Regions from separate parts of the Pseudarthrobacter cremeus genome, predicted to be linked through region 2. Evidence: riboswitches for the same ligand, from Rfam matches in the RefSeq annotation. Region 2 holds a riboswitch; each other region holds the start of a gene.

Region 1 (9,811 bases), on a different contig from region 2:
AGCGACCTCAAGGGCAACTCCACTCTGTGTCAGGCCACTCCGCGTAAGGCCAGTTCCAAGCACTGGCCACTGATGAAGAGGCACGTATCTCTGGCGGCAATTCGTTGCCAGTCAATTCTTCGGGCCGCCCGCGTTCGGTGGACCCGCAATCCATAACCCCACGTGGCAGGCAAATATTCCCCAAAAGTGCAAGACTAGAACCGACTTCGCCGCATTCGACGCGGTTCGTCCAGCCAGGAGGAAACCCATGTCCTTTGTCCGTAATCTCGCCCGCCCCATGCTTGCCTCAAGTTTCGTCGCCGCCGGGCTGGACAAGCTCAGGAACGCCGACGACACCGCCCAGCAGCTTTCACCGCTCCTGAAGAAAGCAGCGGCGTCGTTGCCCTTCAGGACCGACGAGCGGACGCTGGCACGGGTAATCGGCGGAACGCAGGTTGGTGCCGGGGTGCTGTTTGGACTGGGCAAGTTCAGCCGCCTCTCGGCAACACTGCTCACCGTCATTTCGCTGCTGAACACGTTCGTGGAGTGGCGCAGCGCAGACATCAGCACCAAAGCCGGCCGCGAGGCCCGCCGGAACCAGCTGCTCAAGAACGTGTCGCTCAGCGGTGGTGCCCTGCTCGCGTCGGTGGACACCGCCGGTAAGCCGGGCCTCGCCTGGCGTGCCGAGCACCTCGCTGCGGATGCCAGGAAAACCACCGGCAAGCAGCTGCACAAAGCGGACAAGGCTGTGCGGCGTGCAGTGGAGCAGGCAACGGGGGCGTAAGGACGGATGACCGGTTCCACCCCTACAGCTTCCGCCGCTTCCCCTGAAACCGTTCCGCACTGGCCGGCCCCCTTCGCCAGCCGGCCGATCAATGCCACTGTCACGGTGCCGGGTTCAAAGTCCCTGACCAACAGATTCCTGGTGCTTGCCGCACTGGCTGACGGTCCGTCACGGCTCAGGGCTCCCCTGCACTCCCGTGACTCCGCCCTGATGATCGATGCGCTCCGGCAGTTGGGTGCCACCATCACCGAGGTGCCCGGCGACGGCGCCTTCGGGCCGGACCTCGAGGTCATTCCGCTGAGCCAGGAGGCGCCGTCGTCACGGGCGCACATCGACTGCGGGCTGGCGGGAACGGTGATGCGTTTCGTTCCGCCGCTGGCCGCACTGCGGAACGGCGTGAGCGACTTCGACGGCGATCCCCATGCCAGGAAACGTCCCATGGGCACCATCATCGATGCCCTGAAGGGCCTCGGCGTGGCCGTGACAGCGGACGACGACGGCGGCGCACCCGTTTCGCTGCCCTTCAGCGTTGCGGGCACCGGGACTGTCCGGGGCGGCCACCTCGTGATTGACGCCAGCGCGTCCTCACAGTTTGTGTCGGCCCTCCTGCTGGTGGGTGCGAGGTTCACCGAAGGGCTCCACCTCGAGCACGTCGGGGACACCGTACCAAGCCTGGACCACATCAACATGACGGTGGCCGTGCTCCGCAGCGTGGGGGTCTCGGTGGATGATTCCGTGCCCAACCACTGGGAGGTGGCCCCCGGACCCGTCCGCGCGTTCGACCAGCGCATTGAACAGGACCTCTCCAACGCCGGCCCCTTCCTGGCCGCGGCCCTGGCTACGGGCGGAACGGTGCGGATCCCGGACTGGCCTGCGGGAACCACCCAGGTGGGAGATCTTTGGCGCAGCATCCTGACGGAGCTGGGCGCAGAAGTAAGCCTGGTGGACGGTGTCCTGACAGTTACCGGCGGACGTGAGATCAAGGGCGGCAACTTTGCGGAGACGAGCGAGCTCGCCCCCACCGTCGCGGCGCTCTGTGCCCTCGCCACCGGGCCTTCACGGCTGACCGGCATCGCCCACCTCCGCGGCCACGAGACGGACCGGCTTGCAGCACTGGTGACCGAAATCAACCGGCTCGGCGGGGATGCCGAGGAGACCAGCGACGGCCTGGTGATCCGGCCGGCAAAGCTGCGCGCCGGCGTCGTCCACACCTATGCGGACCACCGGATGGCCACCGCCGGCGCCATCCTGGGACTGGCTGTGCCTGGCATGGAGGTCCAGGACATCGGCACCACAGCCAAGACCATGCCGGAGTTCCCCCACATGTGGGCGGACATGCTCGCCCAGGGCGGATCCACGGTTGACGGCGCGGAAGGTCCCAGCAGTGGCGCGCAGCACTGATTCCTGGGACGAGTCCGATGTCCGGATCCGGCCCAGCAAGAAAGGCTCCCGGCCGCGCACCAAGGACCGGCCCAGCCACGACGACGCCGTCACCGGCCGCATCATCACCGTTGACCGCGGCAGGTACACCGCCATCGTGGGCGAGGGCTCCGGCGACGAACGCGTCATCATTGCCGCGCGCGCCCGCGAACTGCGGCGTTCCCCCGTGGTGGCCGGCGACTTCGTCTCCCTTGTCGGGGATGTCTCCGGCGAACCCGACACCCTGGCCCGCCTGGTCCGGATCCAGGACCGCCGGACCCTGCTGCGCCGCAGCGCGGACGACACCGATCCGATCGAGCGCGCGGTGGTGGCCAATGCTGATCAGTTGGTGGTGGTGGTGGCCGCAGCCAACCCGGAACCGCGCACCGGCTTTATCGACCGCGCCCTCGTGGCAGCGTACGATGCCGGCATTGAGCCGTTGCTGCTCGTCACCAAGGCCGACGTCAAGGACCCCGCTGAACTGTTGTCCAACTACGAGCACCTGGACTTTCCGGTCATCATCAGCCGGACGGCAGACTCAGCCGCCTCTGGCATCGACGCCCGCTCGGACGACGGCCTCTCTGCGCGGCTGGACAGCGACGCCGTGGAGCAGCTGCGGGCCCACCTGGACGGCAAAGTGACGGTAATGCTGGGCCACTCCGGCGTCGGCAAGTCCACCATGGTCAACGCGCTCACCGGAGCCGAACGGGCCACCGGCGGCGTGAATGCGGTGACCGGCCGCGGCCGCCACACGTCGTCGTCGGCCCTGGCTTTGAAACTGACCGACGCCCCGGCGGGCAGCTGGATCATCGACACCCCGGGCATCCGCTCGTTTGGCCTCGCCCATGTGGACCCGGACCGGATCATGCGCTCGTTCCCCGACCTTGAGCCGGGAACCGACGCCTGCGAACGCGGCTGCAAGCACAACGCAGCCGCCGTAAACTGTGGCGTCGATGCGTGGGTTGCCGCCGGCAAAGCCGGCCCCACCGGCCCGGCCCGGCTCGCGTCGCTGCGACGGCTGCTGGGTGCAGATCCGCGGCTGGAAGGCCAGGAAACCAAGGAACTGGGCAGCATCAGCTAGCTGCTGAACGCCCGCCTCCCCGGCTCCGCAGCCCGGAGACGGTAGTTTGTAACCATGATCCAACCCGCTTCGAGCTACAACGATGACCTGCGCCTCGCACATGTGCTGGCCGATTCCGTGGATGACCAGACCATGAGCCGCTTCAAGGCACTGGACCTGCACATCGAGACCAAGCCTGACCTGACACCGGTCACGGATGCGGACAAAGCCGCAGAGGAAGCCATCCGCGGCCAGCTGTCCCGCTCGCGTCCCCGCGACGCCGTCCTTGGGGAGGAATTCGGCAGCTCCGGCCACGGGGCACGCCGCTGGATCATCGATCCCATCGACGGCACGAAGAACTTTGTCCGGGGCGTTCCGGTCTGGGCCACCCTGATCGCGCTCGTTGACGAGGGCGAACCCGTGGTGGGTGTGGTCAGCGCACCCGCCCTGGGGAAGCGCTGGTGGGCCGCCAAAGGGGCCGGGGCGTACATGGGCAGGTCCCTCGCCGCTGCAACCCGCCTTCGGGTTTCGGACGTGTCCAGGCTGTCCGATGCCTCCCTCTCCTATTCAAGCCTGGGTGGCTGGAAGGAGCGCGGCAACCTGGACGATTTCCTGGGCCTGACCGAGGACGTCTGGCGCACCCGCGCGTTCGGCGACTTCTGGTCTTACTGCATGGTGGCCGAAGGTTCGGTGGACATCGCCTGTGAACCGGAGCTGAACCTGTACGACATGGCTGCGCTGGTCCCCATTGTGGTGGAAGCCGGCGGCCGTTTCACTTCCTTGGAAGGAGTGGACGGGCCGTTCGGCGGCAACGCCCTGGCCACGAATTCCATCCTGCACTCCGAGGTCCTCAAACGGCTGAATCCGGGCCTGGACGATCTTCTCCAGACCGCTCCCTAGAACCCCATACCGAATTATCTGCGGCGGGCGCCTCCTCCGGGGGGCGCCCGCCGTCGTTTGTTCGAAGAATGGGACCCCGCCCAAATTGCGCGTAATAAAGTCCTTAACATTCGGCCGGGCTTCTTTCCCCCGGCGGCGATGTCCTACGCTCTTAACAGGTCACGAGTGCCAGCGCTAAACCCCGGTTTGCTGGCCGGCAACCCTCCATTCGCGGTGGGGTGCCCCGGGTGACGACCAGGCCGGTCCGGAACGGACCCGGCAAGCGCGGATTCCCGGGTAACGGGTGTCCTTTCAAAGTGAGGTCTCCGTGACAACTGCCACTGTCTCCCCCGACTCCGTCTCCACAGTCCACGCCGCTAACACCGATGTGCCCGCCCTCGCCGGACGCCCCCTGTCCGCCGTTACCGGCGCAGAAATCCAGGCCCCGCTGATCCAGGGCGGCCACATCCGCTACGCCAACCTGGATTACGGCGCTTCCGCGCCGGCGCTCTCCGTGGTGTCCGCCTACCTGAACGAGATCCTGCCGTTCTACGCCAGTGTCCACCGCGGGGCCGGCTATGCATCGCAGATCAGCACCTCCGTCTACGAGAACGCCCGGAACATCGTGCGCAACTTCGTGGGCGGCCGCCCGGACGACTCCGTGATCTTCACCCGGAACACCACCGACTCGCTGAACCTGCTCGCCGGCTGCCTTCCGCTGACGGACGGGCGGCCAAACGGCGATGTCCTGTACCTGGACATCGAGCACCACGCCAACCTCCTTCCGTGGCAGGGCGTGCCGCACCGCAGCGTGGTGGCTGCCGACACGATCGCGGGGACCATCGAGGTTCTCCGCGCTGAACTCGAGCAGGGAAGCGTCAGCCTGCTCGCGGTCACGGGTGCCTCCAATGTCACCGGCGAAATCCTCCCCATCCGCGCCCTTGCTGCCCTGGCCCACGAGTTCGGGGCACGGATTGTGGTGGATGCGGCGCAGCTCGCTCCGCACCGCCGGATCAACATCGGCGCGGACGACGTCGACTACATCGCCTTCTCCGGGCACAAGCTCTACGCGCCCTTCGGGGCGGGTGTCCTGGTGGGGCGCACCGACTGGCTCGACGCAGGCACACCGCACCTTGCCGGCGGCGGCGCCGTCCGCGAGGCACGGCTCGACGGCGTCAGCTGGGCCACCGGCCCGGCCCGGCACGAGGGCGGCTCCCCCAATGTCCTGGGCGCGGCCACCCTGGCCCGCGCCACCCAGGTCCTTGCGTCACTGGACCAGGAACGGTGGCACGCCCACGAGGCCGCCATCAGGTCCTTCCTGGTGGCAGGGCTGCAGAAGATCGACGGCGTCACCGTCCACCAGATCTTCTCGGACACGGATGCTGAGACCGGCACCATCGGCGTCGTGAATTTCTCGGTAGCGGGCTACGACGCCGGACTGGTGGCTGCCTACCTGTCCGCAGAACACGGCGTCGGCCTGCGGGACGGCCGCTTCTGCGCGCACCCGCTGCTCAAGCGCCTCGGCCTGCCCTCGGGTTCGCTCCGTGCCAGCTTCGGCGTGGGTTCACGGCTCGAGGACGCCCAGCGGCTCCTTGCCGGCATCGAACAGCTACGGAGCACGGGCCTGGGCTGGGATTACGTGGTGGATTCGGGGCGCTGGGTTCCTGCCAACGACACCCGCACATACCCGCACTGGGCGCCGAACACGCCTGGCACCGCCGGGGCGGCCCCCTGCATTGATGACTGACTTTTCCTGAAGCAGCAGGCCGCGATCAGGCGGCTGCGGGGTCCCGAACCTGGCGGCCCTCCCATGCGGTAAATTCGAAGGATACCCAGGGATCAGTTGAAGGAGGCCGCGAGTGGCACGGGGTGGCCCCAGGCTTGACCACGGCCGTCGCCGGGAGCTCGGCCAGAGCTTCCAGGACGGCGGCGAACACTACCAGCGGGTCCGCCCCGGCTACCCCGGTGAATCAGCTGACTGGCTGATCCCTGCCGGGGCCAGGTCCGCCGTGGACGTGGGCGCCGGCACGGGCAAGTTCACCGCCCTCCTGCTGGAACGCGGCCTCGCAGTCTCAGCGGTGGACCCCTCCACCGACATGCTCGAACAGCTGCGCGCCCATTACCCTGAGGTGTCCGCAACCCAGGGGACAGCAGAGGCGACCGGACTCCCAGACTCTTCGTTCGACGTCGCCAGCGTTGCCCAGGCCTGGCACTGGTGTGATCCGCTGCTGGCCAGCGCGGAGCTGGCGCGGATCCTCCGCCCCGGCGGAACACTGGGCCTGATCTGGAACCAGCTGGACACGTCCATCCCGTGGGTCCACCGGCTGTCCCGCATCATGCACGCGGGCGATGTCTACAAGCCCGGGTTCCGCCCAGTGGTGGGGCCCGGGTTTGAAGGCCTGGAGAGTCACCTCACCCGCTGGGAGGACAGCTTGAGCACGGCGGACATCATGGAGCTGACGAAATCCCGCAGCTACTACCTGCGCGCCGGGGAAGCCATCCGGGCCAAAGTCCTGGCGAACCTCGACTGGTACCTTCACGAGCATCTGGGCCACGCCGCCGGGGAAGACATCACCCTGCCGTATCTGACGCTGACATGGCGGGCTGCCAAGGCCTGATGGCACTACCGGGTAGGCTTGTGCCGTGAAGACCAGCGCGCCCTCCTCCTCGATCGAGGACTACGTCAAGGTCGTCTACGGCTTTACGGAGTGGCAGGACAAACCCATCACCTCCTCACAGCTCGCCCAGCGCCTGGGCGTCGCGAACTCATCAGTTTCGGAGATGGTGCGCAAGCTGAAGGACCAGGGGCTGGTGGACCACAAGCCGTACAGCGCCATCACCTTGACCCCGGCCGGCGTGCGGCTGGCCCTGTCCATGGTGCGCCGCCACCGCCTGATCGAGACCTACCTTGTTCAGGAGCTCGGTTACAGCTGGGACGAAGTCCACGACGAAGCCGAACTGCTCGAACATGCGGTGTCGGACACGTTCATTGAGCGGATGGCAATCAAGCTGGGGAACCCGCAGCGTGACCCCCACGGCGATCCCATCCCCACTGCCGACGGCACTGTCCTGATGCCCGATGCCCGCCTGATGGGCGAGCTTGATCCAGGGCACACAGGCCGCATCACCCGCATCAGTGACGAGAATCCGGATCTTCTGCGGTACCTCGCTGCGGAAAAGATCGACCTCGACGCTGAGGTGGAGGTCCTGGGCCGCAGGCCGTTTGGTGGTGCCCTGATGGTGCGGATCACCAGCTCCGGCAGGACCCGCGACTACGATCTTGCGGATGAAGTTACCGCAGCGCTTTGGGTCCACAGCGGCCACCCCCACCTGGGCTGCGTCCTTGGTAGCCGCTGAATGAAGAACGCCGGAATGCCTGACTGGCGCGCCTGGCTGGCGGTGGCCGCAGGCGGCCTGGCAGGGACAGAACTCCGCTACGGGCTGGGGCTCGTCTTCCCGGACCCAGCCGGCGCCGTCCCCTGGACCACCCTGTGCATCAACGTGGCTGGAAGTTTTGTACTGGCCGCCCTCACCACCATGTGGATCGCCCGGCCTGCCACCGCCTTCTGGCTCCGCGCGGGCCTGGGACCGGGCGTGCTGGGTTCCTTCACCACCTTCTCCGCGGTGGTTTTCTCCGTTGACAGGCTTGCCAGGGCCGAAGAGCATCCTGTGTGGATTGCCTATTTAGCCCTGTCCTTGCTGCTCGGCCTTGGCGCTGCGGCGGGCGGCTGGCGGGCGGGGCGGCTGCTGGCTGACCGGCTGCGGGTTGCCTCATGATGGCCGCTGCGCTGGTCGGCGCATTCGGGATGGCAGGTGCCCTGTTGCGTTTTGCCGTCGACAGCTGGTTTGCCCACCGGGCCGGCCGCCGCGCCGCTGTCAACGCCTTCGGCACACCCCGGCACTGGCCGTGGGCGACGCTCTCGGTCAATGTCGCAGGATGCCTCGTGATCGGGCTGTCCATGGGGATCACCGGGCGGCTCGGCCTGGGTTCCGAGTGGCAGGCAGCAACCGCCACCGGGCTCGCCGGCGGGCTGACCACCTTCAGCTCATGGACGACGGCGACTGTCCGGCTTCTGAGTGAGTCGCGGTTCGGCGCGGCGGCACTCAATGTGGGCGCCAACCTGGCCGCGGGTTTCGCCGCTGCCGCCCTGGGCATCGCCATCGCTTCCTAGCCCAGACGCTTCGCCCTGCCCTGGCGCCGCCGTCGTTATGCATTTACAGCGATTCATTGGCCGCACAGCCGGTTTGGCGCAGTCCCGTATCGTTGACTGTGATGATTAGCAGACGCGACGCGGCAATTGCCCTAGATGTACCGATGGAAATGGCGCAGCGCCATGGCATCCCCAAACGCCTGACCGAAGCCGAGCTCAGCGAAATCCTGGACAATCCCCCGGCCTGGCTGACCCAGTCCCGTGCGAACCGGACAGGCAAACGCCCGGTGTGGGTCCATCTCGAGTGTGCCGTGTGCGGGTATGAAGAAGCGGCCCGCCCCAAAAAGTGGTGGCCGGAATTCACCTACGTGGTCTGTGGACACCATGCGCCAAGTGACGTTCCGCCTGCCCGGCAGGGCCTTGTCAGGAGCGAGTTCGACGGCGTCGGGACCCGCTTTGTGGGCATCGCGGACGTATCGGTTCCGGACTGATCCAGGGCTGATTTCGGACCGGTTCAGGGCATTACATTCGGGCACGAAAAGGCGTATTTTACGAAGAGGGACGCTGCCTGTCCCCCGTTGTAAGGAGCACGCCATGCCTGACAAGACACCCCACCAGAACCTGTCGAAGAAGCCGGTTAAAACCATCAAGGAGAAACGCGCGGAGAAGAAGGCCAAGAGCCCCGAAGGTGCCCAGGATCCTGTAGCGCACCTGAAGAAGCGCCGGTAGCTGGATTACCCGCCGTTCTCTGCCATTTCTTCGGGGACGGCCGCCAGGTTCAATTCCTTGCCGTCCCTCAGGACGCTGATCTGCAGGTGCTGGCCGATTGCATCGGCGAACAGAAGTTTCTGCAGGCTTTCCGCGTTGCTGACGGGGCGGCCTCCGGCTGTCATGATGATGTCGCCCGCCTGCAGGCCGGCGCGGTCGGCCGGGGAACCAGCCAGGACCTCCACCACCCTTAGCCCGTCGCGTTGGCCGGTCCTGATCACGGCACTGGCGTTGAGGCGGGTGGGTGTGCTGACAACACCCAGGTAGGCGCGCCTGACGCGTCCGTCCTTCAGCAGAGCCGAGATGATACGCCGGGTTGTGGCGTTGATCGGTACGGCCAGGCCCAGCCCGGCCCCGGCCACCGCCGTATTGATTCCCACGATGCGGCTGTGCGCGTCCGCCAAAGCGCCGCCGGAACTGCCGGCATTGAGTGCCGCGTCGGTCTGGATGACGTCCTCAATCACCCGCCGGTTTCCGCCCGACCATACGGGGATGGCCCGGCCCAATCCGCTGACCACTCCTGCGGTCACTGATCCTGCCAGCCCCAAGGGATTGCCCACCGCGATGACAAGTTGGCCCACACGGAGCGTCTCGGCGTCGCCGAACTGTGCCGGGGCCACCTTCGGTGCCTTGCCGCGGACCACCGCGAGATCGGACAAGGGGTCCACCCCCACCAGTTCAAGATCGGTCCGGCTGCCGTCGGCAAAGGAGGCGTGGCCGTGGTGCGTGCCGGCCACGACGTGCGAATTCGTCAGAAGGTAGCCGTCCTCG
Region 2 (9,811 bases):
TCGCGCGGGCGAAGAAGTACCTGCCCAAGGGCCCGGGATCTGTATTCTCGTTCGGCGTAAAGGGCGGCCGGACGGCCGGGCAGAAGTTCATTGAAGCGCTGCAGCTCGCCTCGCACCTTGCCAACGTGGGTGATTCACGTACCCTGGTGATCCACCCCGGTTCCACCACGCACCAGCAGCTGAGCCCGGCCCAGCTCGAGTCCGCCGGGGTACCCGAGGACCTGGTCCGCATTTCCGTGGGGCTTGAGGACATCGAGGACATCCTGTGGGATCTTGACCAGGCGCTGGAGGCCGCCTCGGCTTCGGAGGCCGAACCCGCTGATTCCTGCACGATTGGAGCCAGCGCATGAGCACCGCCGAACGCACCTGGACCGGACCGTCCGCACCCGATCGCCTGAACCTGCTGCGGCAGGCAAAGTCGATTGCGATCGTGGGAGCCTCGGACAAACCGTCGCGGGCCAGCTACTTCGTGGCAACGTACCTTCAGTCCTCCACCCGGTACAAGGTCTACTTCGTGAACCCGGTGGTGAAGGAAATCCTTGGCCAGCCCACGTATGCGACGCTCGCGGACCTTCCCGAGAGCCCGGACATCGTGGATGTGTTCCGCAAGCACGATGACCTTCCGGGTGTCCTCGCCGAGGCCATCGCGGCGGGCGCAAAAACACTGTGGCTGCAGCTGGGATCATGGCACGAGGAGGTGGCCGCTGGCGCTGAAGCCGCAGGCCTCAACGTGGTGATGGACCGTTGCGTGAAGATCGAACACGCCCGGTTCCATGGCGGCCTGCACCTGGCCGGCTTCGATACCGGCGTGATCTCCTCGAAGCGGCAGCTGCTTTCCTGACTAAAAAATCCCTACCGCTCACCACGCACCCTGCACACCTTTGCGCGGGGTGGGTGGTCAGCGGCTGAACTTCTTCAGCCAGATCAGGCCGGGGTCGGTTTTGCCGGCCACGGTCTTTCCTGTCTGCGCAAGCGAAGTGACGGCCTCCAGGGTGGAAGTCAGGGCCGCGGGCTTCCCATGGTTTCCCTGGCCGCCCGCCCCGTCAGAACCGGCCTCTTCAGAACCGGCCTCTTCTGAACCGGCATTGCCGGCTTCCTCCCGGCCGTCCCCGGACGCCGCGTCCCCGGCGCCGCTGCCATCAGAGTTGCCGTTCACCGCGAAATCGGCTGCGCCGTCGTCGCCGTTTTTGGACGACGAGTTATCGCCTTGTCCATTACCCGTTGCCTTTTGTTGGTGCGTGGTTTCCTGACGGGATGTCCCCTGGCCGGTACTGCCGGGCTGGTTGCTTCCCGGCCCCGATGTTTCGGGCTGGCCCGCAGCGCCGTCCCGACCCGCCTGGTCGGCTGGTGCAGGGCCGCCGGGACCCCGCATCTCCCCGGAAAGACCGCCGTCCGCCGGGCTGGCGAGCGGGGTTCCTGTGATGGTCCAGGCAGGGCTCCAGTCAGCCAGCATCTGCTGGACGGAGCTGTTGGTGGATCCGTCCGGAACTGACCCGCTGGCAGCCACGCCGGTAACGCCCAACCCCATCCCGGCGATCACGGCAAGTCCCACCACGGAGTTCCGGTGCCTCCGGAGCAGGCGCTGGCGGGCCAGCTGGTCTGCAGGGCCTGTCAGAAGCAGGGCTGCCAGTTCGGCTCCGGGTTCGGGGACCGGGAGGGAACGGAGGGAACCCAGCGAGAGCAGGGCAGAGCGGAGCCTGGCATCGGTTTCGCCGGCGTCGAGCAGCATGTCATCCACGGTCCGGGAAAGGGACCGGGTAATCACCGGGCTGGAGGGAGCATTCATGGCACCACATATTCCTTTACAGCGGACTCCTCGCGGAGTTTGACCAATGCACGGCGCTGCAGCTGCTTTACAGAACCGGCGGTTTTCCCCATAACGTCAGCCACCTGTTCGACGGTCAGGCCGCCGACGAGGCGAAGGGACAAGACTTCCCGCTGCTCATCCGGCAGACCGCCGAGCAGGTCCAGGACTTCCTGGGGGGAGATTTTTTGGAGGACTTCAGTTTCTGCCGACGTGTCCTCGCGCCGGTCCAGTTCCGGTTCGAACGGGAGTTCGACCGGTCTGCGCTGCTGCCGCCGGTGGTCATCCACCATGCGGGCGTGGGCCACGGAGAAGACGAACGTGCGCAGCCCGGCAACCCCGCCGGTGACTGTCTGGAGCCGTGGCAGGACGGCGAGGAAGACTTCCTGCATAACCGCCTCCGGATCTTCTACTCCGCGGGCTGTGAGGTAGCCCAGGACCTGTGCCGCATAGGTTCGGTACACGGTGTTGAACAGCTCCGGATCGCGGGCGCGGGCACGCAATACGTCGTCTGTCAGCGCATCGGTCACGGGACGCAGGGCTTTCGGTGAAGGGGAAGGGGCTTGCCCCGCTAACTTTACCCTCCGGTAACCGTGCTGCCGGCAACCCCACGAGCCGGCTGGGGGACAAAAAGGCCGGGCTGGAACATGATGGGGGACAAGTTCCAGACCGGCGCTTCATAGGGGTAATCGCTGACACAGGCCACAGGGTTACGCCCGGTCACAAGAAACTTTGAAAATCTTATTGAGGCCGGAATTCAGCCTCAGGCGGGCGCCTGTGTTGCGCCGATCCAGCGCGGTGCGGGGACCTGCCGCCGCGGAGCCTTGGCATGGTTGAAGGCTCGGAGCCTGGTCACCGGAACCCGCTGTTCGTCGCACACCGGCTGGACTGCAACCGGCACAGGAACCGGCTCCGCTACTGGCACCGCCACCGGCTGGGCTGCTGCGGCCGGCGGCGAAACGCGTGAAAGGTCCGTGACCAGCCCCGTCCCGGCGCACTCCCGCACGGCCGCGATCCCGGCTGCCACCGCCGGCTTGTCAGCGAACGCCTCCGACACAGCCATCACCGTTCCGTCCGGCCCCATCAGCCTGAACCTGAACAGCGAATCGGCGTCCACAAAAACTTCAAACATCCCGGCCATGGCAAATCCTTCCGGTCTGCGGGTGATCAGCTCCGGCGACGTCCTCGCCACCGGCCTGCCCGGACGCGTTGCTGCGTCCGGTCCCGCGGGTCTGGTCGAACGATCTGTTGATCAGTTCAGCGTGTGCTTAAGAGTCTGGCCGCCGCTCCGGGAGCCCCACAAGACCGGCCCGGTAAACCCTGTGTAAATTGCGTACCACCGCCCGCAGAGCCCGCTCAGGCCCGCCCAGGCCTGGCCAGCAGCGCTGACGCCCGCCCTGTAACCCACGCCTTAACCACCGACGCCGGCGGGGTTACCCTTTCAGGTGACCCGCCGGCGTCGTACGTGTGTGGACTTTAGTCCTTGATGAGGTCGTTGACCACGATGGTCTGATCGCGGTCCGGGCCGACGCCGATGGCGGAGAACCGCGTACCGGAGAGCTTCTCCAGCGCAAGCACATAGTTCCGGGCGTTCTCCGGGAGGTCCTCCAGGGTGCGGGCGCCGGTGATGTCCTCGGTCCAGCCTTCGAAGTACTCGAAGATCGGGACAGCATGGTGGAATTCGGTCTGCGTCATGGGCATTTCGTCGTGCCGGACGCCGTCGACGTCGTACGCCACGCACACCGGGATCTGCTCAATGCCGGTCAGGACATCCAGCTTGGTGACGAAGTAGTCCGTGAAGCCGTTGACGCGGGAGGCGTGGCGGGCCAGGACGGCGTCGTACCAGCCGCAACGGCGCGGGCGGCCGGTGTTGACGCCGAACTCACCGCCCGTCTTCTGCAGGTACATGCCCATCTCGTCGAACAGTTCCGTGGGGAACGGTCCGGCGCCGACGCGCGTGGTGTAGGCCTTGATGATGCCGATCGAGCGGGAGATGCGGGTGGGGCCGATGCCGGAACCCACTGACGCACCGCCTGCCGTCGGGTTGGAGGACGTGACGAACGGGTACGTCCCGTGGTCCACATCCAGGAAGGTGGCCTGGCCGCCCTCCATGAGCACCACCTTGCCCTCGTCCAGCGCCTTGTTCAGGACAAAGGTGCTGTCGATGACCAGCGGGCGCAGGCGCTCGGCGAAGGACAGGAAGTAGCTGACGATCTCCTCCACCTCGATGTCGCGGCGGTTGTAGACCTTGACCAGGAGTTCGTTCTTCTGGCGCAGCGAGCCTTCCACCTTCTGGCGGAGGATGGATTCGTCAAAGACGTCCTGGACGCGGATGCCCAGGCGGGCCACCTTGTCCATGTACGCGGGGCCGATGCCGCGGCCGGTGGTGCCGATGGCCCGGCTGCCGAGGAATCGCTCGGTGACCTTGTCCAGGACCTGGTGGTAAGGCGCCACCAGGTGGGCGTTGGCGGAAACGCGCAGTTTGGACGTGTCCGCACCACGGGCCTGAAGTCCATCAATTTCCTGGAACAGCGCCTCGAGGTTCACCACGCAGCCGTTTCCGATGATGGGAACCGCGTTGGGGCTGAGAATGCCGGCCGGAAGGAGCTTGAGCTCATACTTCTCACCGCCTACGACGACGGTGTGTCCGGCATTATTGCCACCATTGGGCTTAACGACGTAGTCCACACGGCCACCCAAAAGGTCTGTGGCCTTGCCTTTTCCTTCGTCGCCCCACTGGGCTCCTACGATCACGATTGCTGGCATGGGATCCTCCCCCATTCGTTCGGGCCGCACTCCGGGTACTCCATCCGGTGGTGCACCGGACGGCCCACCGAAAGCCGGCGCCGTTCATGAGAACGCCCCGAAGGCAACAGCCTGGCGGGAACGGTTTATGACGCCCTGCCACGCAAGAGTTCGGGGCTCTTACCACCCAAGTTTAGCCGATGCCCGGGTTTCTCCACTCGTTCGGCCTGGCAGGGTTCACACACGAAACAATCGGGCCCGGACTTGCCCGGGCCCCACAGATGGCCTTAAGTGAGAGTACCCATCCGGAGCGGCCGAGAGACCTGGCTCGTTGACGCCGCAGCAACCGCGCATGAGCAGGGACAACTCTGCCCGCGCAGGTGCTACTGCCAGGACCGATGGAAAGGAAAATCCCCCGATGTCCCAGAACTCGGACCACATCCAGGTCACCCACGCAGGTTCCTTGCCCCGCACCCCGGAGCTCATCGCTGCCAACGCCGCGAAGGAGACCGAAGGCATTACCCCGGAATTCCTGGCACTGCTCGAATCGTCGGTGGCGGAGGTCGTCAAGCGGCAGAAAGACGTGGGAGTGGACGTTCCCAACGACGGCGAATACGGACACACCATGTCCAGTTCGGTCGACTACGGAGCCTGGTGGAACTACTCCTTCGCGAGGCTCGGCGGCCTGGAACCGACAGATGTGGACCGGTGGAAGGACGCCACGGTGCACCGCTCGTCTCCCGGGCACATTGTGCTGACCTCTTTTCCGGACCGCCGCGACAGGCTTGCTTTCAACGACGCCTACACCGATCCGTCCTCGGGGATCCTGGCGCACCGCAAGAGCGTTTCCCAGCCGAAGATCACCGGGCCCCTGACCTACACCGGACAGGACTTGGTGAACTCCGATGTCACCAACCTGAAGAAGGGCCTCGCCGCCGCAGGCCTCAACCAGGGTTTTGTGGCGTCGCTGTCCCCCGGGTCATGCGCCCGCGTGGCCAACGAGTACTACAAGTCCGACGAGGAGCTGCTCTACGCCTGCGCCGACGTGATGCGGGAGGAATACAAGGCCATCATCGACGCCGGCCTGACAGTGCAGCTCGACGACCCTTCCCTGGCCGAAAGCTGGGACCAGATCAACCCCGAGCCGACGTTGGAGGACTACCTCAAGTTCATCCAGCTCCGGGTCGAGGCCACCAACTGGGCCCTGCGTGACCTGCCCCAGGAACAGATCCGCCTCCACGTCTGCTGGGGATCCTGGCACGGCCCGCACACCACCGACATTCCGTTCGGGGACATTGTCGGCTCGGTGCTGCAGGTCAACGCCGGAGCGTACTCCTTTGAGGCCGGCAACGTCCGCCACGAGCACGAATGGCGGGTCTGGGAGGACACGAGGCTTCCCGAGGGCAAAGTGATTATTCCCGGCGTGGTGTCACACGCCACCAACGTGGTGGAGCACCCGGACCTCGTCGCGGACCGGATTGTCCGTTTTGCCGAGGTAGTGGGCCGGGAGAATGTCATCGCCTCCACCGACTGCGGGCTGGGCGGGCGCGTCCACCCGCAAATCGCCTGGGCCAAGCTGGAGGCCTTGGGCGAGGGCGCCCGCCGCGCCACCAAGCGTCTCTGGTAGTTTTTCGATCCGGCTGCAGGGTCCGTCCTGTGCCTTCCATCACGGGAAGGCCATGGACGGACCCTGCATTTTGCGGGGCTTGCTAAACTGATAGAGACCGACCAGGAATCGGTCCACAACACATTTCAAACCATCCCGGACTTGGCGTGCCCACCGCGCGCCCATTTTCCGGATTGGCAGCAGCACCGATCCCCGCAGGAGACATTGCCCTTCATGACAGCCCTGGCACCCGAATCATTCCGCGAACAGCTCCTGAACCGCCGTTACGATCCAAATGTTGCCGCAGTCAACGAGCTGTGCGATTCACTGCAGAGCGTCAAGCCGCACACCCGGGTCCCCTATGTCGACCCGATGCACGACGTCGATGAGTGCCGCATCATCAGCCTTTTCTCCAACATCGGCGAGGCGGACCCTTCGGGCTTCATCACCGCGGGCGACGACGACGCCACCACCCGCATGCTGGGAATCCAGTGGAAGCTGGGCCTGCGCCCCGAGTGTGTCATGCCGTGGAACGTCCACCCGTGGCACACCGACGGAGAGCCCAACGGCAAGTTCACGCCGGACCAGATTGCCTCCGGCCTCAAGCCCCTGCTCAAGTTCCTAGCCCTGGTGCCCCGCGCCTCGGTGATCGTCGCCCACGGCACCGAAGCCAACCGGCTGGCCAACCTGCTCCTTAAGACCGAGGTGCCCATGATCTGGCGCCGGGGCCTGAAGACGTACAAGGTCCGCAGCCTCAGCGGCCGCGCCTTCGCCGGAACCCCCGCCCGGCAGGATCAGTACCTCGAGGAAATGCGCGTCGCCTACGCCGACGCCATGGCCCGCACCGGACTGACCAAGGCCAGCTAGTCCCCCGCCCGTAACCACGGCAACCTACGACGGCGGCCGGTCACCTTTTTCGAAAAGGCGACCGGCCGCCGTCGTACTTTAAACCACAACCGCTGTACTACTAACCACAACGCGGGGTCACTCCCGGCCCAAAAACGTTGGTTTATTGGGCGGAAAGTGACCTCGCGTTGCTTTGGGTGGTACTTGTCAGGCTGCCGCTTCGATGGCGGCCTTCGCCGCCGGGTCGGATTCGTTCAGGAACTTCTCGATCCGCTCCGGCTCTTCCGCTTCACCGATGGCCGAAGAGGCCCGGCCCAGCGAATACAGCGCCCGCAGGAAGCCGCGGTTGGGCTCGTGCTCCCACGGGATGGGCCCGGTGCCGCGCCAGCCGTTGCGGCGCAGCGAGTCCAGGCCACGGTGGTAGCCGACGCGGGAGTAGGCGTAGGAATCGATGACGCGGCCCTCGGCCCACGCCTCTTCCGCCAGCACGGCCCACAGGAGGGAGGACGTCGGGTTTTTGGCCACGAGATCCAGGGCTTCCTGGCCCGCTTCCAGCTGCTGGTAGACCTCGGTCTCGGCAGGCAGGAGCGTGGGCTCAGGGCCCATCAGGTTTCTGCGGAACTCGTCGGACATTCCTAGAACGTCTTTCCGGCCGAACCGAGCTGCTTGGTCGCTTCCACGACGCGGGCGGCCAGGCCTGCTTCGGCGGAGGCGCCCCAGACGCGCGGGTCGTAGAGCTTCTTGTTGCCCACTTCGCCGTCCACCTTGAGCACGCCGTCGTAGTTCTTGAACATGTGGTCCACCACGGGACGCGTGTAGGCGTACTGGGTGTCCGTGTCGATGTTCATCTTGATCACGCCGTAGGAGACGGCGTCGGCGATTTCCTGGTCCGAGGAGCCGGAGCCGCCGTGGAACACGAGGTCGAACGGGCTGTTCTTGCCGAGCTTGGCACCCACCTGGGCCTGGATGTCCTTGAGGATTTCCGGGCGCAGCTTCACGCCGCCGGGCTTGTACACCCCGTGCACGTTCCCGAAGGTCAAAGCGGTGATGTAGCGGCCGTTCTCGCCGGTGCCGAGGGCTTCAATGGTGGCCAGGGCGTCTTCAACGGTGGTGTACAGCTTGTCGTTGATGGCGTTTTCGACGCCGTCTTCCTCGCCACCGACAATGCCGATCTCAACCTCGAGGATCATCTTCGCGGCAGCGGTGCGCTCCAGCAGCTCGCGGGCGGTGCTCAGGTTTTCGTTCAGCGGCTCATGCGAACCGTCCCACATGTGGGAGTTGAAGATCGGGTCGCGGCCGGCCTTGACCTCTGCTTCGGAGGCTGCCAGCAGCGGCAGGACAAAGCCGTCCAGCTTGTCCTTGGGGCAGTGGTCCGTGTGCAGGGCGATGTTGACGTTGTAGTTCTTGGCCACTTCGCGGGCGAACGCGGCGAAGCCCAGGGAGCCGGCCACCATGTCCTTGGTGGAGGCGCCTGACCAGTAGGCCGCGCCGCCGGTGGATACCTGGACGATGCCGTCGGACCCGGCCTCAGCGAAGCCGCGCAGGGCCGCGTTCAGCGTCTGTGAGGAGGTGACGTTAACGGCCGGAAACGCGAAGCCGCCCGCCTTTGCGCGGTCGATCATCTCGGAGTAGATCTCTGGGGTTGCAATGGGCATGCTGACTCCTAAAGTGAATTTCGTCTGCGGGCCGAGCAGGCCCTGGAGTGAACCTCGTCGGCTACGAACCATCCTAGCCAGTTCTGCCCCGGCGCCGTGTTTCCGGTCACGCGGGCCGGTAATACTTGCTCAGACGTGCTGGTTGAACACGTGCTGGCGGATCCAGGCGTGCATGGCGATGGCCGCGGCGGAGGCGGCGTTGATGGAGCGGGTGGAGCCGAACTGCTCGATGGACAGGGTGGCCAGGGCGGCCTCGTGGACCTCGGGGGTCAGCCCCGGACCCTCCTGGCCGAAGACCAGGACGCAGTCCTTGGGCAGCTCGTAGGTTTCCAGCGGCACGGAGTCAGGGAAGATGTCGATGCCGATGATGGCCAGCCCCTCCCCCTGCGCCCATGTCACAAAATCATCCACCGTGGGGTGGTAGCGGACGTGCTGGTAGCGGTCGGTGACCATCGCCCCGCGCCGGTTCCACCGCCGTCGGCCGATGATGTGGACTTCCTTGGCGAGGAAGGCGTTGGCGGTGCGCACCACGGTGCCGATGTTCATGTCGTGCTGCCAGTTTTCGATGGCGATGTGGAAGTTGTGCCGCTTGGAATCAAGATCCGCCACGATCGCGTCATGCTTCCAGTAGCGGTACTGGTCAACAACATTGCGCCGGTCGCCGTCGGCCAGCAGCTCGGGATCCCAGTGGCCGCCGGCCGGCGGCTCGCCCTCCCAGGGCCCGACGCCGACCTCCGGCTTTGGCGCGGATTCGTCCTCGGGCGGCGAAACGGGCGGCGGGATTTGGGGCTGGTCAGTCACACGTCAACTCTAGCCGGGGTCACCCTTGAAGCTTCCAGCGGTTGGCGCGGTATGAATTGGCGATCTGCTCCAGCAGTTGCGGGTGCTCGTTCCAGTACGTCGAGTGGCCGCTGACTCCCACCATCTGCGGCGTGCCCCAAGGCGTCACGCTGAAGAGGTTCACGGCCTGGATGGTCTCGCCGCGGGCGTTAACGCACGTAAACCCGATGACAACGGCCGCCGTGCGGCGGAACTCCCGGATTTCCGGCGCCGTTGTTTCGAAACTGCCCGTGCATTTGTGGCCCACCAGGTGCTGCGGCATCTCAGCGGCGGGCATGGCCTTGAACTTCGCTTCGATTTCCTTGACGGCGGCCT
Region 3 (9,811 bases), on a different contig from region 2:
ACGAGGCCCCCGAACTGCTCAGGGTCCGCCAGGCCTAGGTGTCCGGCTCGTCCCCAGCGGGAACGGCGAATTCCTCATAGCGCATGAGCTGTGCACCCACCGCACCCTCGACCAGGTAGAACACAAACGGCGGGATGTCCTTCGCCCCCGCCAGGATGGCAGCGAAAACCGGGGCGCTCGCGGCCGCTGTCATGCCGCTCCACGGCTTCAAGGGCGAAAGCAGAAGCCCCGCGCCCAGGGCGCCGAGTGCACCCACGTGCAGTCCCGAGTACGACAGGAACGGCCAGCTTGGGCCTCGCCGGTAGGCAAATTTTTCGAGGTTTGCGGCGCGGTCAGCCAAGGCCACGACAAACAAGGGCGCGCCCGCAACCAGTGCGGCCGCCGCACCCGAGGCGAGGGTCTTCGACGGGCCGGACCGGATGGCCTGGGCGAACCGGACGAATCCGATGGGCACGGCCATGGTGCCGGCGGCGGCAAGAAACTGGCCAATAATCCAAGGGCCCCGGCTCCGCTGGAGCATCGCCAGCCTGGCTTCAGGGTCCTTGGTGGCGTGCACCATTCCCACGAATGAAATTCCGAGCCCCCAGCAGGTGCTGGCGGCGACGATCACTGCTCCGGCCTTTCGATAGGGCCTGCTGCCCCGCACTGCTTGTTCCCCAGTCATGGCTGGCTCCCGGTCCGGCGGATGCGATGGCCCAGCAACACCGCGGTTGTGACCATGAAATTACGCCGCGCGGCCGCGGCGGTCAACAGCGCGGAGGAATGAACAGCGGAGGCGTGAATAACAGGTGCGGGCAAATCGGGACAGTCTCACGCGCCCATTGCCAGACGCGCGCCCAGTGTCAGCATGACGACGGCGACTAGGCCGTCAAGAATGCGCCAGGACGAAGGCCGCGCGAAGAACGGACGCAGGACCCGCGCCCCGAAACCCAAGGCACAAAACCATCCCAGGCTGGCCGCCATAGCACCGGCGCCGAACCACCACCGCAACTCCTGCGCCTGCTGGTTGGCCACGGACCCGAGCAGCAGCACGGTGTCCAGATAGACGTGCGGGTTGAGCCAGGTCAGGGCCAGCACGGTAGAGATGGCCGCTCCGGCGCGGAGGGCGGGTTCCTTGCCGGCGGCCGTCAGTGCCCCGGGCCGGATTGCCCGCCTGGCCGCCAGTACGCCATAACCAACGAGGAACGCGGCCCCCGCGTACCGCGCCACGTTCATCATCACCGGACTCGCCTCCATCAGTGCACCGACCCCCGTAATGCCTGCGGCAATAAGCGCCGCGTCGGAGACGCTGCAGACAAGGACGACGGCGGCGACGTGCTCACCGCGGATGCCCTGCCGCAGGACAAAGGCATTCTGGCTGCCGATGGCCACGATGAGGGCCAGGCTGGTGCCGAAGCCGAGTGCGACAGCGGGGAGGAGCGCCGTAAGTTCCATGCTTTCCAACGTAGGGCCGCGCGTATGATTACTCCAGCTAATGATTTTTAGGTCTATTAAGGAATGCTAATGGCTGTGGCGTTTGCTTCATGAAGACCTTCCAGTTCGAGCAGCTCCGAACCTTCGCAGCGGTGGTGGACGCAGGCACCCTGGAGGCGGCTGCCCGCAGCCTTCACGTCACACCGTCGGCCGTCTCCCAGCGGCTCAAGGCGATGGAGGATGCCGCCGGGCAGGTCCTGCTGCAGCGCACCAACCCTGCCAGTCCCACGCCCGCCGGAGAGGCAGTCCTGCGGTATGCCCGGCAGGTCCGTCAGCTGGAGTGGGATGCCAGGCAGGAGCTCGGGGGCAGCGGGGCCGGGCAAAGCCAGCCCATCCCGTTGGTGGTGAACGCCGACTCACTCTCCACGTGGTTCATGCCTGCGCTGGCGGGCCTGCCCCCGGGTCTCGGTGCATGCTTTGAACTTCACCGCGAGGACGAGCAGCATTCCACTCAGCTGCTCCGGACCGGCTTGGTGATGGCCGCGGTGACCGCCACCCCGGAAGCGGTTCAGGGCTGCAGGGTGGAACCTCTGGGTGCCCTGAGATACCGGGCAGTGGCAAGCCCCGGGTACATCGGCCGCTGGTGGCCCGATGGGCCGGAACTCGTAGCGGGCAGCCGGGTGCCGGTGGTGGACTTTGACCGCAAGGACAACCTGCAGGACCGGTTCTTCAGGACGGTGACCGGTGCAGGCCTCGCCGCGCCCCGGCACTACGTTCCGTCCTCGGCCGAGTTCGCGCAGGCCATCCGGCTGGGACTGGGATGGGGGCTGCTGCCGGAGCAGCAGTGCCTGGCCGACGTTCGGCGCGGGGACCTCGTGGAGCTGGCGCCGGAACAGCCCGTTGACGTGTCCCTGTACTGGCAGCGGTGGAAGATCGATTCACCCGTACTGAACGAGCTGACCGCGGCAGTCCGGAAAACGGCGTCCGGGCAGCTGCGCCAGCCTTGATCGTGACCGCTGCCCAAAACGAAGGATGCGTCCGGCCAGATGCCCGTGCCATACTGGCGGCCGTGACGTCGTCGTATTCGTTCCGGGCCGGATTGTGGCTCTATCCCGGCGAGGCCGGGTGGCATTTTGTGACCGTTCCCCCGGATGTGGCGGAGGACATCCGGGAACAGGGTACTGCTTTCCGGAAGGCCTTCGGATCGGTCAAGGTCACGGCGGAAATCTCCGGGCACACCTGGCAGACCTCGGTCTTCCCCGACAGTAAAAGCGGCTCCTTCCTGCTCCCGGTCAAGAAGGACGTCAGAGCAGCCGCCCACGTCAGCGCCGGGGACGAAGTGGACGTCCGGCTCACCGTCCTTGGCGACGGGTAGGACGGTTCTCCCGCGCCGGGCCATTTCTCCGGGCGTGAACCATTTCATTTGGCCCGGCCGCTGAATAGGATTGGCAAACGGCGCGTCGAGGTACGCATCGACTACGAGGGGGACGATGCATGGAACACCCGACGCGACGCAGCGCGCTGCTTGGACTTGGGCTGGCCGCTGTCAGCGTCGGCTTGGGGGCAACTGCGGCAGCCGCAGCCCCGGCCCCTGCCGTGACCCCCACACCCTCCGCCGGTGCGCCCGGCAGCAGTGTGACGCTCAGCGGATCCGGGTTTCCCCGCTCGTCCGCGGGCACCGTGACGGGCGGCTCGGCGCCAGTAGCCTTTCAGACCAGCAAGACCGGGACGTTCAGCGCGGTGGCCACCATAGCGGCAACCGCTCAGGGCACTGTGGCGCTGACGGCGGCTGCCGGCAGGACTTCTGTCACCACGACGTTCGCCGTCCTCGCAGGGGTCCCGCCTGTCAGCGCAGCGTTTCTTCGCTTCGGCGTCGCCACACCCGGCGGGGCTGCGGCAGACACTGAGCTTGACGCCGTGGCGGGACTGGTGGGGGAAAGCCCTGGCATCGTCCTGTCCTACAAGGACTTCCGGCAGGCCCCGCCGGTTTCTGAACTGGAATCGGTGGTGCAGCGCGGTGCGGTGCCGCTGGTCACCTGGGAACCCTGGATCGCGGGCGCCGGCGTAACCCAGCCCGCCTACGCGCTGGCCCGCATCACCGCGGGCGACTTCGACCCGTACATCAGCCAGTGGGCGGCAGCGCTTGCGTCCTGGGGCAAGCCGCTGATGCTCCGGTTTGCCCACGAAATGAACGGCAACTGGTACCCGTGGTCTGAAGCGGTCAACGGCAACAGTCCCGGGGACTACGTCCAGGCATGGCGGCACGTGTACGGCCTCTTCAGCGCGGCCGGTGCAACCAACGTCAACTGGGTATGGGCGCCCAACGGAGGCGGATCGGTTGAAACTTCCGTGCTGTATCCGGGAGATGCGTATGTGGATACCGTGGGCCTGGACGCCTACAACTGGGGCACCACCCAGGTGTGGAGTTCCTGGCAGCTGCCCGCCGCCGTGTTCGGCCCCTACCTGGCGGAGCTCCGGACGATCGCCCCAGGCAAGCAGATCATCATCACCGAGACAGCGAGCACCGAAACCGGTGGCAGCAAGCCGGACTGGAACACCGCGCTGGTCTCCTATCTGGGGACCCAGCCGGACGTCTCCGGTTTCGTCTGGTTCAACCTGAACAAGGAGACCGACTGGCGGATCAACAGCAGCGCCGCCTCAGCGTCTGCCCTCTCCTCAGCTCTGGCCGCCCGCCGCTAAGTCGGCCTATCAGATCTGCTTGAGCGCCTGCTCCAGGTCGCCGATGAGGTCGTCCACGTCCTCCAGGCCAACCGAAAGCCGCACCACGCCGTCGCTGAGCCCGATCGCCGCCCGGCCTTCCGGGCCCATGGCGCGGTGGGTGGTGGTGGCCGGATGGGTGATCAGGGACTTGGCATCGCCCAGGTTGTTGGAGATATCGATGATCCGCAGCCCGTCCAGCAGCGCAAAGGCGGCGTCCTTGCCCGAGCGGCCGCCCGTCGTCGCAAGTTCCAGTGTGAGAACGGTGCCACCGGCCTTCATCTGCTTGGCGGCCAGCTCGTACTGCGGGTGCGACTTCAGCAGGGGGTATTTGACCCAGCTGACGGCGGGCTGCTGTTCGAGCCATTCGGCGAGCCGCAGCGCGGACGCGGACGAGTGGTTCACGCGCAGCGCCATGGTTTCCAGGCCCTTTGTGAGAACCCAGGCGTTGAACGCGGACAGCGCGGGTCCTGTGTGGCGCATCAGTTGCTTGACCGGACCGTCGATGAATTCCTTGGTGCCCAGGATGGCCCCGCCCAGCACCCGGCCCTGGCCGTCGATGTGCTTGGTACCGGAGTAGACAATCACGTCCGCGCCGAACTGGCCGCAGCGCTGCAGCAGGGGAGTGGCAAAGACGTTGTCCACGACGACGGTGGCCCCGGCGGCGTGCGCCAGTTCGCTGACCGCGGCGATGTCCACGATTTCCTGCATCGGATTGGACGGCGATTCAAAGAAGACCGCCGTGGTGGGCCCGGACAGCGCGTCGCGCCACTGATCGAGGTCCGGTCCGTCCACAAAGACCGTCTCCACGCCCCAGCGCGGCAGGATTTCGTTGAGGATCACAAAGCAGGAGCCGAACAGTGACCGGGCGGCCACCACGCGGTCCCCGGCTGCCAGCAACGCACCCAGGGCGGTGAAGACAGCTGACATGCCTGACGCCGTCGCAAAGCACGCCTCCGTACCCTCCAGCAGGCGGAGGCGTTCCTGGAACGTGGCAACGGATGGGTTGCCGTAGCGGGAGTAGACGAAGCGTTCGTCCTCACCCGTGAAGGCGCGCTCGGCTGCGGCGGCGGACTCGTAAACGAAGCCCGAGTTCAGGAACACCGGCTCGGTGGTCTCCTGGAAGTTGGTACGGTCCAGGCCGCCGCGGACCGCCTGGGTGTCAGGGCTCCAGCCGGCGGCATCTTTGTTGAAGGTCACTTAGTTGCTTCCGAGGTTGGTGGGCAGGCCGCGGTTCTTCCAGCCGTTGACTGTGCGCTCGCCGTAGCGGTCAGGCTCGCCTTCGAAACCCTCCAGGATGTTGAAGGAGGTGAAGCCGGCCTGCGTGGCGGCGATGGCGGCAGCGATGGACCGCTGGCCGGAGCGGCAGAGGAAAACGAGTTCGGTGGTTGAGTCCTCGGGGGCCTGTTGGGTCAGGTCGGTGAGGAAATCCGGGTTGGGGATCCCGCCCGGGAACGTCCACTGGATGAACAGGGGGTCGTTGTCAGTGGCTTTGGTGTCCGGGATGCCGATGTGCGCCCACTCGCCCTCGGTGCGGACGTCCACCAGGATGGCGCCCTGCTCCAGCTTGGCCCACGCTTCCTCCGGGGTGAGGTCTCCGGCGTAGCTCATGCGTGGCCCTCGCCGTCGAAATCGAGGTCTTCCACAGCGGTGGCGACGGCGGCATCCGCGCTGGCGATGGCTGCCGGGAGGATGAGTGCCTGGGCAACGATCACGCTGCTGCCGTTGAAGGTCGCGGCCGGGCTGCCGTGCAGGACATACCCTTCGGCCAGGGCGGTGGAAATCCGTTCACAGAAGGCCTTGTCATCCGGCCCCGTGATGAGCCGGTACGACAGTTTTTCTTCAGGGGCAGGGGCGTCAGACACGACAGAACTCCTTCTTTCACGCTTGCAGCTCGAATGGGTCGATATGCCGAGTATTCACCTGAGGCACCCCGCCGCGAAAGGGAGGGTTGCCGACCGGCCAGTCAGGGCTTGGCGCCGGTTCTCATTACTCCCCAAAAACGTAACATCCGGCCCGCCCGGCCGCACCGCCGCGGTCGTCATGTTCCGTAACCAACACGGAGGTTTCGTCACCAGGACCGGACTTTCGTAACCGGCGCGTGCTTCTCCCCTGGCCAGCCGGGCGGGACAATCAGGTCATGGGGGACAGCGGCGGGAAAAGCGGCAGCAAGCAAGGGGCGAAAGGTGCCGGGGCCCGGTTGGTCGCCACGGCACTGTGCGGCGCTTCGATCCTGGCGGCCCTGGCGGGCCTGGCCGGCTGCCGGGACGCAGCGGGTCCGCCGCCTTGCATGCCGCCGGCGTACAGCGTCACGCCTGCCGAAGCCCGCCCCGGAGACCGGGTCACGGTCAGCGCGCAGGACGCAACGTGCGATGCGCGCTACGGTGCGGACGCCAAAGTCCAGGTAACGGTCCGGGACGCTGCCGGAATCAACATCCTGGAGGAACTTGCCCCCATGACCGACGACGGCGGTTTCACTTTCGTGTTCACTGTCCCCGCGGGAATGGCCGCGGGGGAGGCCGGGGTCACCGCCTACCCGTACGCCTTGGACTGGTGCGACGACACAGGGGTCAACAACAGGGCGGCGTCCGGACCGGAGACCCTAATCCGGGTCTCGTGTGCGGAGCGACTGGTCCCGCTGGTTATCCTGGCCGGCTAAGGTCCTGGCCGGCTAAGGCTGATCGGTGTGGCCGGCCAAGCCGGAGCCCGCACGGCAGTCCGCATCTGCCGGGGACCGATAGAGTTTGCGCAGGTGGCACCGGCCGCCATCACTGAAAAGCCGTCCTGGGGGAGGGTCCACACCCGCATGCCAACAGCCACCGTACCCAGGCGTGTGCCGGCGCCGGCCGCCTCCGGACTCCGCAGCCCGCTGCCCGCAGCGCTCCTTGCCGCCCTCCTCCTCCTGTTCAGCCTCCTGTCCAGCCTCCTGCCGGCCGGTGCTGCCGCGGCCGCCGAACCAGAGCCGGCCCCGGAGCCGGGCAAGCCCCTGCTGGGAGCTGTCCTCGAGTGGGGTCAGGACTCCGCCGGGTCCTTTGCCGAACGGCTGGGGGCCACCCCCGCGGTCTTAGGCCATGACATCTCCATCCCTTTCCGGACCGCCGAGGCCGCCAACCTCCGGCAGTTTCTGGACCAGGCTTCAGCCGTTGGCTCCCACGCAATATTCACCGTCAAGCCCACCGTTCCGCTCGAACAGATCGATGCGGCGGCGGCCCGGGCGTTCGTGGCCGAGGTGGCCCGCATTTCGGCCGGCTTCCAGGGCAAGGTGCTGGTGCGCTTTGCCCCGGACATGAACGGCAGCTGGGTTGGGTGGGGCCAGCAGCCCGGAGCGTATCGTGCTGCCTTCCGGGCCGTCGCTGCGGAGTTCAAGGAAACGGACGACGCCGGCACGCTCATGGTCTGGGAGCCGTACGTTGGCCGGGACTACCCCTTCGGACGGAACCGCAACGCCCCTCCCGCCGGCAGCGAGGGATTCGCCCTGCTGGACACCAACGGCGACGGCGCCTGGGACGGTGCCGACCGCGCCTACGCCCCGTACTATCCCGGGGACGACGCCGTCGAATGGGTGGGGCTTTCGGCTTACCACGATGACACTGCCGGGAAGGCCGCCGTCAACACCGTGCCCGGGTCCGGCGAGCTTGTCGGCATGCTGGCCGGAGCGGGAAACGAGGACTTCTACGCCACCTATGTGGAGCAAGCCGGCAAGCCGTTCCTCCTGCAGACGGCAGCCTTCTACAGCCCCTCCACCGGCGGGGCCGGGGAGGCTGAGATCAAGGGGGCCTGGTGGGAGCAGACGCTGGAAGCCGCCACGTCCGCGCGTTTCAACAGGACAGCTGCCGTGATCTGGGACGAGCGTGTCAGTACCCGGGACACCGGTGTTGCCAGCATCGACTGGACCATCAGCGGCAACGCTGAGGTGGCGGCGGCAGCGCGTGCCCGGCTCGAGGCCTCAGGCGTAGTCACCGGCCCGGTTACGGAGCCTGGAACAGGACAGGGAACCACCCCGGCCAACACTCTGACCGGTGCGGCCGCCTGGAGCGTCGGGGTGGCCCTGCTTGTCCTCCTCGTGGCGCTGTGGCAACTTCCGCGAAGGGTCTCCGCGGTGGGTGAGTGGGGCTACACCGATCCTTCCAGGCGGGACTCCCGGGTAGACCTGCTGCGCGGCCTCGCCATCGTGTTTGTGGTGGTGAACCACCTGGGCATGACGTCCCTCTTCCAGCTGCTGACCCAGGAAGCGGTGGGCTTTGTCTCCGGCGCGGAGCTGTTCGTGCTCTTCTCCGGGCTGGTGGTGGGGATGGTCTACGGGCCGCGGGTCAAGGACGATTTCGGCACGGTGGTGGACCTGACCGCGCGCCGGGCCGGAAAGCTCTATGTCACGGCCCTGGTAGTGCTGCTGGGCATTTTCCTGGTTTCCCTGGTGCCGGTCTTCGAGACCGCGTCCCTCACGTCGTACACCGACCAGGGGACGGGAGGCGCCGGGCATGACTCCGCCGGGCGCACCTACGACCTTTATGCCGGCATGGAATCGCTCTTCCAGTTTCCGGTGCCGCCGCAGCTTCTTCCCGCCATCCTGCTCCTGCAGTTCGGTCCGTGGCAGTTCAACGTGATGGGCCTGTACGTCATCCTGCTGCTGGCCAGCCCACTGATTCTTGCCGCCCTCAACCGCGGTAAAGCCTGGTGGGTGCTCGCAGCAGCCCTGGGCATCTACGCGCTGGGCGCCATCACGCGCTTCCGCCTGCTGCCTTCCCAGTTCGAGGATTCGTTCCCCCTGCTGGTCTGGCAGGTGCTGTTTGTGATCGGCCTCGTTGCGGGGTTCCACCGCCGGAAAATCGTGGCGTGGCTGACGGCGAACCCCTGGGCGGTGGCAGCCTGTACCGTCTGCGCCGCCGTTTTCGCGTTCCTGTCCTGGGGCAACCCGTACCTGGCCAACGGCTTCGACGTGCGGTTGGCCGTCATTCCGGACGGCGCTTACCGGACCATGTACGATTCCTTCTTTGCGCGCACCTACCTTGCCCCAGGGCGCCTGCTCAATGTCCTGGTCCTGTTGGTCGCCTCGTACGCGTTCCTCACTGCATATTGGAAGCCGGTGGAGCGTGCCCTGGGCTGGTTCCTCATCCCGCTGGGCCGGGCCACCCTCTACGTGTTCGTCGTTCACGTAGTCCTCATAGCAGTCATTGCCAATATCCCGGTGCTGCGCCAGGGCGATGTCTTCCTCAACACCGGCGCCTACGCAGTGATCCTGGGGCTGCTCTGGATCATGGTGCGGAAGCGTTTCCTGTTCCGCATCATCCCGACCTGACGGCTGCGGAACGGCCCGGGGCTTTGAGAAACAATCAGGCTTTGAGAATAAGGGCTTCGCCTTGGCCACCGCCGCCGCATAGTGCCACCACGCCGGTCCCGCCGCCGCGCCTTTTCAGCGCGAGTGCCTGGTGCAGTACGAGGCGGGCACCTGACGCGCCGACTGGGTGGCCCAAGGCGATGGCGCCGCCGTCGGGGTTGATCCTTGCGGCGTCGATCCCCAGGTCCTTGGCGGACTGCAGCACCACCGACGCGAAGGCTTCGTTGACCTCGATCAGGTCCAGGTCATCGACGCTTAGACCGTCGAGTTTCAGCGCCCGCTCGATGGCGCGGGACGGCTGGGAGTGCAGGGAACCATCCGGCCCGGCGGTCTGTCCGTGACTGC

What was found. A riboswitch is a leader RNA that binds a small molecule or an ion and turns the genes downstream of it on or off. The one in region 2 is predicted to bind S-adenosylmethionine.
Region 1: it holds a riboswitch for S-adenosylmethionine, as region 2 does, so the genes downstream of both, ACS5PJ_RS20015 (aminotransferase class V-fold PLP-dependent enzyme) here and ACS5PJ_RS13260 (cobalamin-independent methionine synthase II family protein) in region 2, are expected to answer to the same signal.
Region 3: it holds a riboswitch for S-adenosylmethionine, as region 2 does, so the genes downstream of both, ACS5PJ_RS04085 (DUF1737 domain-containing protein) here and ACS5PJ_RS13260 (cobalamin-independent methionine synthase II family protein) in region 2, are expected to answer to the same signal.

The regions. Positions count from the first base shown of each region.
Region 1 covers NZ_JBPZHC010000014.1:17,807-27,617, reverse strand. The annotation lists gene ACS5PJ_RS20035 (DoxX family protein) at 248-763, shown strand; gene aroA (3-phosphoshikimate 1-carboxyvinyltransferase) at 770-2,164, shown strand; gene rsgA (ribosome small subunit-dependent GTPase A) at 2,148-3,263, shown strand; gene hisN (histidinol-phosphatase) at 3,318-4,142, shown strand; SAM riboswitch class IV at 4,300-4,413, shown strand; gene ACS5PJ_RS20015 (aminotransferase class V-fold PLP-dependent enzyme) at 4,450-5,868, shown strand; gene ACS5PJ_RS20010 (class I SAM-dependent methyltransferase) at 5,981-6,739, shown strand; gene ACS5PJ_RS20005 (metal-dependent transcriptional regulator) at 6,765-7,478, shown strand; gene ACS5PJ_RS20000 (fluoride efflux transporter FluC) at 7,494-7,898, shown strand; gene ACS5PJ_RS19995 (fluoride efflux transporter FluC) at 7,895-8,293, shown strand; gene ACS5PJ_RS19990 (hypothetical protein) at 8,395-8,763, shown strand; gene ACS5PJ_RS19985 (hypothetical protein) at 8,867-9,001, shown strand; gene ACS5PJ_RS19980 (S1C family serine protease) at 9,007-9,811, opposite strand, start outside.
Region 2 covers NZ_JBPZHC010000006.1:232,168-241,978, reverse strand. The annotation lists gene ACS5PJ_RS13290 (O-acetylhomoserine aminocarboxypropyltransferase/cysteine synthase family protein) at 1-350, shown strand, start outside; gene ACS5PJ_RS13285 (CoA-binding protein) at 347-841, shown strand; gene ACS5PJ_RS13280 (hypothetical protein) at 899-1,786, opposite strand; gene ACS5PJ_RS13275 (RNA polymerase sigma factor) at 1,783-2,334, opposite strand; gene ACS5PJ_RS13270 (YegP family protein) at 2,568-2,945, opposite strand; gene ACS5PJ_RS13265 (adenylosuccinate synthase) at 3,281-4,570, opposite strand; SAM riboswitch class I at 4,848-4,954, shown strand; gene ACS5PJ_RS13260 (cobalamin-independent methionine synthase II family protein) at 4,968-6,176, shown strand; gene ACS5PJ_RS13255 (uracil-DNA glycosylase family protein) at 6,390-7,022, shown strand; gene ACS5PJ_RS13250 (DUF3151 domain-containing protein) at 7,209-7,634, opposite strand; gene fbaA (class II fructose-bisphosphate aldolase) at 7,637-8,656, opposite strand; gene ACS5PJ_RS13240 (TrmH family RNA methyltransferase) at 8,786-9,457, opposite strand; gene ACS5PJ_RS13235 (hypothetical protein) at 9,477-9,811, opposite strand, start outside.
Region 3 covers NZ_JBPZHC010000002.1:77,691-87,501, forward strand. The annotation lists gene ACS5PJ_RS04045 (glutamate--cysteine ligase 2) at 1-38, shown strand, start outside; gene ACS5PJ_RS04050 (hypothetical protein) at 35-664, opposite strand; gene ACS5PJ_RS04055 (LysE/ArgO family amino acid transporter) at 811-1,434, opposite strand; gene ACS5PJ_RS04060 (LysR family transcriptional regulator ArgP) at 1,524-2,420, shown strand; gene ACS5PJ_RS04065 (DUF1905 domain-containing protein) at 2,483-2,788, shown strand; gene ACS5PJ_RS04070 (glycoside hydrolase family 26 protein) at 2,908-4,113, shown strand; gene ACS5PJ_RS04075 (O-succinylhomoserine sulfhydrylase) at 4,123-5,331, opposite strand; gene ACS5PJ_RS04080 (rhodanese-like domain-containing protein) at 5,332-5,742, opposite strand; gene ACS5PJ_RS04085 (DUF1737 domain-containing protein) at 5,739-5,996, opposite strand; SAM riboswitch class IV at 6,010-6,125, opposite strand; gene ACS5PJ_RS04090 (hypothetical protein) at 6,272-6,790, shown strand; gene opgC (OpgC domain-containing protein) at 6,938-9,427, shown strand; gene ACS5PJ_RS04100 (acetyl-CoA C-acetyltransferase) at 9,462-9,811, opposite strand, start outside.